3 regions of the Virgibacillus sp. genome follow, and region 1 is predicted to be linked to each of the others. Evidence: riboswitches for the same ligand, from Rfam matches in the RefSeq annotation. Region 1 holds a riboswitch; each other region holds the start of a gene.
The links. A riboswitch is a leader RNA that binds a small molecule or an ion and turns the genes downstream of it on or off. The one in region 1 is predicted to bind S-adenosylmethionine.
Positions count from the first base shown of each region.

Region 1 (3,258 bases):
CGGGGGAACGTATCGTTTGTTGGAACAGTACAACAAAGCATACCATTTCAAGATCTGCTATGATCCTTTTACCAACTTCAAAGAAACGGAAGCAAACATATCTAACAAAACAAAAGCAATATTTATTGAAACACCGACAAACCCTTTAATGCAGGAAATAGATATTGCCTCCATCGCTCACCTTACTAAAAAATATAATCTATTACTTATTGTTGACAACACCTTCCTTACGCCATATTTGCAACGCCCTTTAGAACTTGGCGCTAATATTATTCTACATAGTGCAACAAAGTATATCGGCGGGCACAATGATGTATTGGCTGGCATAGTAGTTGCTAACAATGAACCGATTTGTGAACAACTCGCTATGATGCATAATGCATCTGGGGCAGTGCTTTCTCCATTTGATTGTTGGCTGTTAATTAGAGGGTTAAAAACGCTTTCCTTGCGTATGGAAAAGCATGAAACAAATGCCCGAGAATTAGCCCATTTTTTAAGCAACCACCAAGCAATAAAAGAGGTGCTTTATCCTGGCAAAGGTGGTATGTTATCTTTTCGTTTACACGATAGCAAGTGGGTAGACCCTTTTTTACAGCAAATGCAACTGATTACCTTCGCCGAAAGTCTAGGCGGTGTGGAAAGCTTTATCACGTATCCAGCGACACAAACACATGCGGATATTCCCCTTAATGAACGTACCAAGCGTGGCATTGATGACTGTTTATTACGCTTTTCGGTCGGAATAGAGCATGTGAATGATTTAAAACATGATTTGCAGAACGCATTACAGGCATTTTAAATTTGGGCTTGCCGGAACTTTATAATAAAAGTTGTATTTTTATGAAAAAAACATCATAGAAAATGAAATGTTGGCTCTCATCCACTACTAGACGCAGAAGTTTCTAATCTATAAAATATTTTCGAAATAGGTTGACATTTATTTTTTTCGTATATAGTATAGTTCATATTCTGAATGATAAGATTTTACACACTGTGAATTTAATGGCGTTTTTAAACATCGCCAACTGTAAATCTTTATTATTCCACAACTTTATAGGATTTATCTTATCCAGAGAGGTGGAGGGACTGGCCCCTATGATACCTCAGCAACAGGCATCTTTTGCACTGTGCTAATTCCAGAAGCGTAACGCTTGAAGATAAGAAGAGACAACATTTGGAAGCTACCCTCTTCTTATTCATAAGAAGGGGGTTTTTATGTTCCAATAATTCACGATGGAAGCTCACATAGGTGAAGCAACTAAGAAAACGATTTTTTAATGAAAGGTGGGCGTAATTTTTCCATGAATTAAATCCGGAAGTCGTAGCTCTTGCTACATACTTCGTGCCACATTTTTTACAAAGCAAAGGTTTCAAAATAAAAGGAGGAGTTTAAGATGAAACGCAGCTTACAACAAAGATTGCAGGAAGGTACGGTTATTGTGGGAGAAGGTTATTTATTTGAATTAGAACGCAGGGGGTATTTACAAGCAGGTTCTTTTGTACCGGAAGTCGCATTAGATAATCCACAAGCTCTGAAACAAGCTTATCGCGATTTTATGAATGCAGGCTCAGACGTCGTACTGGCGTTTACTTACAATGGGAATAGAGAAAAGATGCGAATTATTGGTAAGGAAGAATTGCTCGAGCCGTTGAACAGAAATGCCATTCAACTAGCAAAAGAAGTCGCCAAAGAACATCCTGTAGAAGAAGCACTCGTTGCTGGAAACATTTCTAACACGAATATTTTCGATCCGAATGACCCAGCTTCCAAAGAGCAAGTAAGGAGCATTTTTGCCGAGATGGTGCAATGGTGTAAAGAAGAAGGTGTTGATTTCGTAAATGGAGAAACATTTTATTATTATGAAGAAGCTCTAATCGCTTTAGAAGAAATTACGAAACAAGAACTCCCAGCCGTTATCACTTTTGGTCTTATGGGAGAAAACATTCTAAGGGACGGGTATACCGTAGAGGAAGCTTGCCAATTATTATCTGAAAAAGGAGCGCTCGTCGTCGGAATGAATTGCTTCCGTGGCCCTGATACCATCCAGCCCTTTGTAGCTAAAATAAGAGATACAGTCAAAGGTTATGTTGGGGCATTACCAATACCTTATCGAACAACAGAGGCGCACCCAACCTTTTTCAACTTGCCGGATGGAGGTTGCAGTTGCCATTTACCTACAGAAACGACATTCCCAACGGCACTTGATCCGCTTTATCACAACCGCTACGAATTAGCCGCTTGGGCGAAAGAAGCAAAAGACATCGGTGTGAACTATATTGGCTTATGCTGTGGCGCGTCGCCTGCAATGTTACGTGCTGTTGCAGAAGCTGTCGGTAAAGAAACGATTAATTCCAAATACTCGCCAAATATGGAAAAACACTTTTTATTTGGTACTGACAAAACGTTGAAAAAACATAATTTAGAATACCGAACTAAGGCTTAGAGGGTTGCTGGATAAGCATTTTTAAAAATATCATCCGCTGACAAGTTTTGATTTAGAGAGGAACTCCCCATCAAAGCAGTGACGGGGAGTTCCTTTAAATATGATTTGAACATCTATTTATATTTTACGTTCTTTATATCGCTTTTCTTTTAAAAATGATTTGGTTAAAGTTCACACTAATATCCCCCATACTCCCACCAATCTGAGGAATAACGTTTACTAATTCCCAACCTTGTTTTCCGTATTCATTTAATTTATCTTCAAATTCCTCTCGATCAGCTGAAGTGATCCCTAATGTCCAAGTTTCTACCGCATATTCCCAGCACCCACGTCGAATCTCCTTTCCATAAATAAGATTGCTTTTATTATCCTTATTTTTTCATATATACTAAAAAGATTAATAATCCAGCTGATACAGAGATAGCAGATAGCTAAGTGAATGAATATTGCATTGCTCGTTATCTTTGCTATTTCTACTCCCACAACAAAAATCGGAAATCCTGCCCAAATAAAGAAGGAAAATAGAAGGATTACCAAAATCATTAGCATAAACATATAATCTTTTTTAAACAAGTTGAAAAAATGATGGATGTACAGATGCATATTAATCTATCCTATTTATTTCCTTTTAACCAGAAGCAAGATCGACATCTTCATTACTTTTAGAAACGGAGTACTTTTATCATTCGACAAGAACTGTGGACTTTCCTCTTTTGAAAGTGCATCTCAGTGTCTTATTTAAATCCTCTCCTGTTCACCAGCCTATGCTGTTGTTTATTCTTGATTAGCGTATTAAATAGTAAAAAAGGTAGAT
Region 1 is NZ_JABXHF010000036.1:16,252-19,509, forward strand. Features, by position in the region: gene HLX49_RS09375 (methionine biosynthesis PLP-dependent protein) at 1-799, shown strand, start outside; SAM riboswitch class I at 1,063-1,164, shown strand; gene HLX49_RS09380 (homocysteine S-methyltransferase family protein) at 1,395-2,444, shown strand; gene HLX49_RS17100 (DUF4177 domain-containing protein) at 2,578-2,796, opposite strand; gene HLX49_RS09385 (VanZ family protein) at 3,179-3,258, opposite strand, start outside.

Region 2 (3,258 bases), on a different contig from region 1:
ATTTTGCTGTTTAAATAGTTCTACTTCTTGTTCTGTTCGTTCTACAGGATTATCAAATAACATTCCGATAAAACCACACATAGCTGTCTACCTTCTCTCATTAAATATAGTAACGTATGGTACGAATCATTTTTTCATTACTATCATACCACACCAAACGTTCGTTAAAAACTTTTAGAAAAACTTGGTATGTGTCAAATTTTTCTCGACATAATTATAACCTCTATCTTTCCAGCACTCTATTTATGTACACTTTTAGTGACCGCTACGAAAAAACACTACGCTTTCCTTGGGCTGGCGCTCAGCCTCCTAAAAAGATTGCTTTTTTTCTATGGGGGCTTCCCGCTGCGCTTTCCCACAGGACAAGGAAAGTTACGTCAGCGAAACATTGCAATCATTTTCGAGGAGTCTCCCGTGTTATCCTCCGCTAGCTTAACAGCATCAACTATCATTCCCCAAACTTCCACTTAACGGGATGGAAAATCTTACAACTACCCCACTATCGCTTGCTGGTCTGCTCATTTCTGTCACCTTTTACAAACCAAGAACCTGAGAATAAAGCAGGGTATTATCGAAAACTCTTTCTTACCTTTCCTTACAGTAAAACAAAAACATGACCTCTCCAGCGACCGAAAAGTCATGCCCTTGCTCACTCTACTGCTGTTCTTTTACTAATGCAATTAATTCTTCTACTTTGTCCGTTTTTTCCCAAGGAAATACAACATCTGTACGCCCAAAGTGACCATATGCAGCTGTATTTCTAAATATTGGCTTTTGTAAATCAAGCATATGAATAATCCCAGCAGGACGAAGGTCGAACAACTTCCTCACAGCTTGAACCAATACTTCTTCACGAACGATTCCTGTTCCGAACGTATCAATAGCAATTGACACCGGTTCTGCTACACCAATCGCATAAGCAAGTTGAACTTCACAACTCTTAGCTAATTTTGCAGCGACAATGTTTTTTGCAACATACCTTGCTGCATAAGCGGCAGAACGATCTACTTTCGTTGCATCCTTACCACTAAATGCCCCCCCGCCATGTCGTGCATAACCACCATACGTATCCACAATAATTTTTCTTCCAGTTAAACCTGCATCACCTTGTGGGCCACCTATTACAAATCGCCCAGTTGGATTGATAAAGTATTTTGTTGTTTCATCTAACAAATGTGCTGGGACTACTGGAAAAATAACATGCTTTAATAAATCTTTTTCAATTTGTTCCACAGTTGCATCTTGATGGTGTTGCGTGGAAATAACGATGGTATCAACTCGAATAGGCTGCCCTTCTTCTCCATATTCTACGGTTACTTGTGTTTTTCCATCTGGTCTCAAGTAATCCAAGATACGCCTTTTACGGACATCTGACAATCGTTTAGCTAACTTATGTGCTAAAGAAATCGGTAGTGGCATTAATTCTTCCGTTTGATCGCAAGCAAATCCAAACATTAAACCTTGGTCACCAGCTCCAATAGCATCAATTTCTTCCTCGCTCATTCGTCCCTGTCTTGCTTCCAATGCCTTATTTACGCCTCCAGCAATGTCTGGAGATTGCTCATCTATTGCCGTTAATACAGCACAAGTTTTAGCATCAAAACCAAACTTTGCTCGCGTATAACCTATCTCCTCAACCGTTTTTCGTACGACTGCTGGGATGTCAACATAAGTAGTCGTAGATATTTCACCTGCCACTAATACAAGACCTGTCGTAACGGTTGTCTCGCATGCAACACGAGCATAAGGGTCCGATTGTAATATTTCATCTAAGATAGCATCAGAAATTTGATCTGATATTTTATCAGGATGACCTTCTGTTACAGATTCAGAAGTAAATAAACGTCGATTCGTAGCCATTTTGCTACTTCCTCCTTTAAAATCAGATACGGAACTCTATATAACGTGAAAATTTACTTAACTGGATGTTTTCTCTGACACACGATAAACAAAAGAAATCTAAAATGATCATTATTATAAGATATGCATATATAATGACAAGAACAAACACTTCTAGTTATCCTGCGCTAGATTACCTGTATACATTTAACAATAGAAAAGCTTGGCTTAAACGCCAAGTTCCTATGGCGAAAGCGGTAGTCTTCCTTATACTATAAGCCCTAATTTTATACTTTTCTACAGTATAAAAAATCCCTTCCTGCTTATCATGAGGAAAGGGAATAGCGATCCTTTCGCTCTTATTGTTCAAGGTTTCGTATGACCTTGCATCAGGTTAGCACCTTTTCACAAATGTGTGATGGTTGCTGGGTTTCTTAGGGACTGTCCCTCCACCAACTCTGAATAAGAGATCCGTTCGCAATTCAGCTTACCTAAATAGTAGGTTCCTGTCAATTAATTTGGGTGTATTTTCAATCACTTTACCCACATACTATTAGAAAAACTTAGCTCGTCACCCAGTCTTATGAAGAAAGCCTTTGTTTTCTTTTATTATATAAACCCTAAAAATTTATACTTTCCTATAGTATAAGAAACACCAGAGAGGCATACTAATTCTTCTTTAATTTTTTATATTTTATCATATTTAGTATGGACTATTTGAATAAATGTGTTATACTATTTACAGATTAAACACATGAACATGAATAAATTTGAGTTAAAAGGCAGGTATTTTTAATGAAAACGGTAGAAAAATCATTTGTAACCGAATTATATGCACATCCTTATTTGTTGTCGAATTTATCTGTACCACAACTTGTAGAAAAAATTTTAGCTAGAAAAGAAGGAAAGTTATCAGCAACTGGAGCTGTTCAATCTGAAACAGGAGCTTATACTGGTCGCTCTCCTAAAGATAAATTTATTGTAAAAGATGAAATGAGCGAAAAGTATGTTGATTGGGGAACGGTAAATCGTTCTGTTAGCGAAGAGACTTTCAATAAGCTTTATCAAAAAGTCGTTGCCTATTTAAAAAACAAGTCGGAAATCTTTCATTTTAAAGGATATGCTGGAGCAGACCATGAATACCGTCTTCCTTTGCAAGTGATTAATGAATATGCATGGCACAATCTCTTTGCCAGACAATTATTTATCACACCTACGAAGGAAGAACTAGAAAAGCATCAGCCAGAATTTACTGTTATATCTGCACCAACATTTAAAGCTAACCCAAAAGTAGACGGTACAAATTCAGAAGCATTTATTCTTGTATCATTTAAACAACGTATTGTATTAATAGGCGGAACCGAGTATGCTGGTGAAATTAAAAAATCTATTTTTTCCGTTATGAACTATTTATTGCCA
Region 2 is NZ_JABXHF010000023.1:13,664-16,921, forward strand. Features, by position in the region: gene asnB (asparagine synthase (glutamine-hydrolyzing)) at 1-81, opposite strand, end outside; gene metK (methionine adenosyltransferase) at 655-1,860, opposite strand; SAM riboswitch class I at 2,196-2,308, opposite strand; gene pckA (phosphoenolpyruvate carboxykinase (ATP)) at 2,635-3,258, shown strand, end outside.
Region 2: it holds a riboswitch for S-adenosylmethionine, as region 1 does, so the genes downstream of both, metK (methionine adenosyltransferase) here and HLX49_RS09380 (homocysteine S-methyltransferase family protein) in region 1, are expected to answer to the same signal.

Region 3 (3,258 bases), on a different contig from region 1:
GGTCTCGGCAAGCTATATGGACTAACGGTTTGATTCCTTGCTCTTTAATAATCGTTGCAATAGCTGTATTACATATTCGCGGTGTTGCAAGCGAATTATCGGCAAGTGTTACTGCATCGATTCCAGCTTCTTTCAATGCTTGTATTCCCTGCTGGTATTCTGTCATATCTAAATGTTTCGGAGCATCTAATTCAACAATAATGGTATGTCGTTCTTTTGCTAATTCTGCCAGCGATTTTTCTTTTCGTTTCCTTTTTAACATCACCCTATCCTGCTTTGGAAAGTCTACCACTTTTTCAGTAATAGGATTAGTAGCATTCAAGCCCTCAGCTAATGCTTTAATATGGTTAGGTGTTGTTCCGCAACACCCTCCTACTAAACGAACTCCTTGCTCTCTTAATTGGCTGGCACACTCCCTAAAATAATCCGGTTCATTTTCGTAATAAAGTACACCATCGCGATAAGCAGGTAAGCTTGCATTTGGGTAAGCAGCTAAAAAAGCCCTTTTCGGTATAGGAACCGATTGTAAAGAGGTGATTATTTGCGACGGACCAAAACGACAGTTCACGCCAACGAGATCAGCACCTAAAGCTTCCAGTTGTTGTAATGCTTCAGCCAACGGTGTTCCATTTTCCAAAATCCCCGGAACATGCATCGATACATTTGCAATAATAGGGATTTTCGTTTCCTCCCGAGCAATTTCCAACACCATCTTTAATTCATCGAGATTATAATAAGTTTCTAAAATGAGCCCATCTACTCCCTCCAAAAGCAAACAATATAATTGTTCTCGGAAGCTTCGCTTAATTTCCTCTTTTGTTTCGTTTAAAGCTTGAACGCCATGAATACCGCCAATCCCCCCTACAATGGATACTCCTTTTTGCCGAGCTTCCTTTGCAATTTGCACAGCCTTTTGGTTGATCCTTTTCACCTGATCCTCCAACCCATATCGTGCTAATTTAATATAATTTGCACCATATGTATTTGTTTGAATGACTGTTGCTCCAGCATGAATATACGCTTCATGTACTTGTTGAACTTGATTTGGATGGGTTATGTTTAATTGTTCAAAACTTTGATCGATTCCATAGGAATAAAGCATCGTTCCCATAGCACCATCGGCAATTAAAATTTGATTTTGTAATTGTTGTAATAAGCTCATGTCGGTTTCTCCTCCTTTGCATCAAATCATCTGCTCCTACTCATGATAGGTCTTACTAACAGTTCATGCGGAAAAATGGTTTTAACATAGTAAAAGGCATCTTTCACCTTATTAAATAATCGAAAAGGTAAAAGATGCCTTTAGTTGTCTAATCGGCATGTGCTTTATTTGGAATTTTGTAACGAATGATTGTTATTCATATTCGCAAACCGCTTTTTCTCCGTTATGTCAATTTGTGTAACCCTTCCAGCGTGTACAGTAATGACTACAGAACCGAAATCAATTGCATCTAAGCTTTTTCTTACATACTCCCATTGTACTTCATTCAATTTACCCATTTTCCCATCTTCCCTTCTCATGTTATTCAAAGTACAAGTAACCAAACTGGAACTTGTAAAAGCCTAGTGCCCTTGGAAGAAAAGCGCCTGTTCATAACAAAAAACCTCTTCCTTTTGATAAATAAGAAGAGGTGGATTATTTTATAAGTCTATCGCTCTTCTTATCTTTCAGGCATAATGCTTGCTGGAATTGGCACAGTACTTCAACAAAGTCTGTTGCCGAGGTTTCGCTGGGCCAGTCCCTCCACCTCTCTGGATAAGAAATCATCTAATATTAAATTTGTTTAATACTCTACACCGAAAGTGTATTATTGTCAATAATTTATTTATAAAATTTTTGCAAATATTAATACAAATAGGTTTTATACATACATTCTCGAAGCGCTTTTCAGACTTATTCATAGTTGTTCAATAGGATTAAACCTAATTCCATTAGCTGTCGAGCACACTTGTTTGAATATATATTAGATTTTTATGATTCCTTAACACCACCCACAAATTGACTTTTTTTGTTAGATTTTAAATCGTTAATGATAATTAGATTTAACTATCGTATAATGACCATATGAAGGTTGTGATAATTTACTTAATTTCTGTTTCACAAATACAAATGGAAGTAAATTTTTCTTTGATTCCTAGTCACTCATGGACTAGGATACATGGTTCTTAAAATTTTCTAGAAAGCAGGTGAGTTTGATGTATACGGAAAAAGTATTGTCGTTAAGAAATTTATCCATGAGTTATGGAAGTAAAAGCATATTAAATAACATTAATCTCGATGTATATGCTGGACAAATCATTGGGTATATTGGGCCTAACGGTGCGGGAAAGAGTACTACACTTAAAATCATGCTCGGGTTAATAGAAGAATATAGTGGGACGGTAGAACTTTTTGGAGTAGATATTGCTACAAGTGATTACTCCTACAAACGTAAAATTGGTTATGTCCCAGAAAATGCAGAGATCTATGATAATTTAACAGCTAATGAATATTTGACATTTATCGGTGAGCTTTACGGCATGGATAAAAATAAAGCGGCTGCTAAAGCTAAAAGCCTTATGCAACAATTTGACATGGAAGATGTTTTACATACGCGTATTTCTTCTTTTTCTAAAGGAATGCGGCAAAAAGTATTACTTATTTCAAGCCTATTGCATAATCCCGATCTGATCTTTTTAGACGAACCACTAAATGGGCTTGATGCTAATAGTGTCATCATCATTAAAGACATCTTGGAACAGCTTGTTGCAGAAGGAAAGACCATTTTCTATTCCTCACATATTATGGAGGTTGTAGAAAAGATTAGCAATCGCATCGTCCTGCTTAAGGATGGAGAAATTGCAGCAGATGGTACATTTGAAGAATTGCGCGAACAAAATAAGCAAGGCTCTTTAGAAAGTATTTTCAACCAGATAACAGGATTTGATGAACATAAACAAACCGCAGAGAAGTTTGTTCAAATTGTAACTGATGGTGATAATCATGAGTAAATTCTCTTTAAAAATCCTTGATCTGCTACAACCTTTTTTCCATATGCTACGTATTGATTATCACATGATGCGTAAAATTCTTGAGACGAAGCTTACGATGGATGAGCGCAGAATACCGACAGTATTTGCTTCAAATGTATCAAATAAAAAAAAGGATAGCAATCAGTTTGTAAAATCATTATTTATTTATGTATTATACGGGGTCATGCTCGTTCCTTTTTTATTTTTTGGAGATAATTATATCTTCCAAATCAGCCTCATCTTTGG
Region 3 is NZ_JABXHF010000005.1:41,360-44,617, reverse strand. Features, by position in the region: gene HLX49_RS02000 (bifunctional homocysteine S-methyltransferase/methylenetetrahydrofolate reductase) at 1-1,162, opposite strand, end outside; gene HLX49_RS01995 (YezD family protein) at 1,327-1,500, opposite strand; SAM riboswitch class I at 1,659-1,763, opposite strand; gene HLX49_RS01990 (ABC transporter ATP-binding protein) at 2,197-2,991, shown strand; gene HLX49_RS01985 (hypothetical protein) at 2,984-3,258, shown strand, end outside.
Region 3: it holds a riboswitch for S-adenosylmethionine, as region 1 does, so the genes downstream of both, HLX49_RS01995 (YezD family protein) here and HLX49_RS09380 (homocysteine S-methyltransferase family protein) in region 1, are expected to answer to the same signal.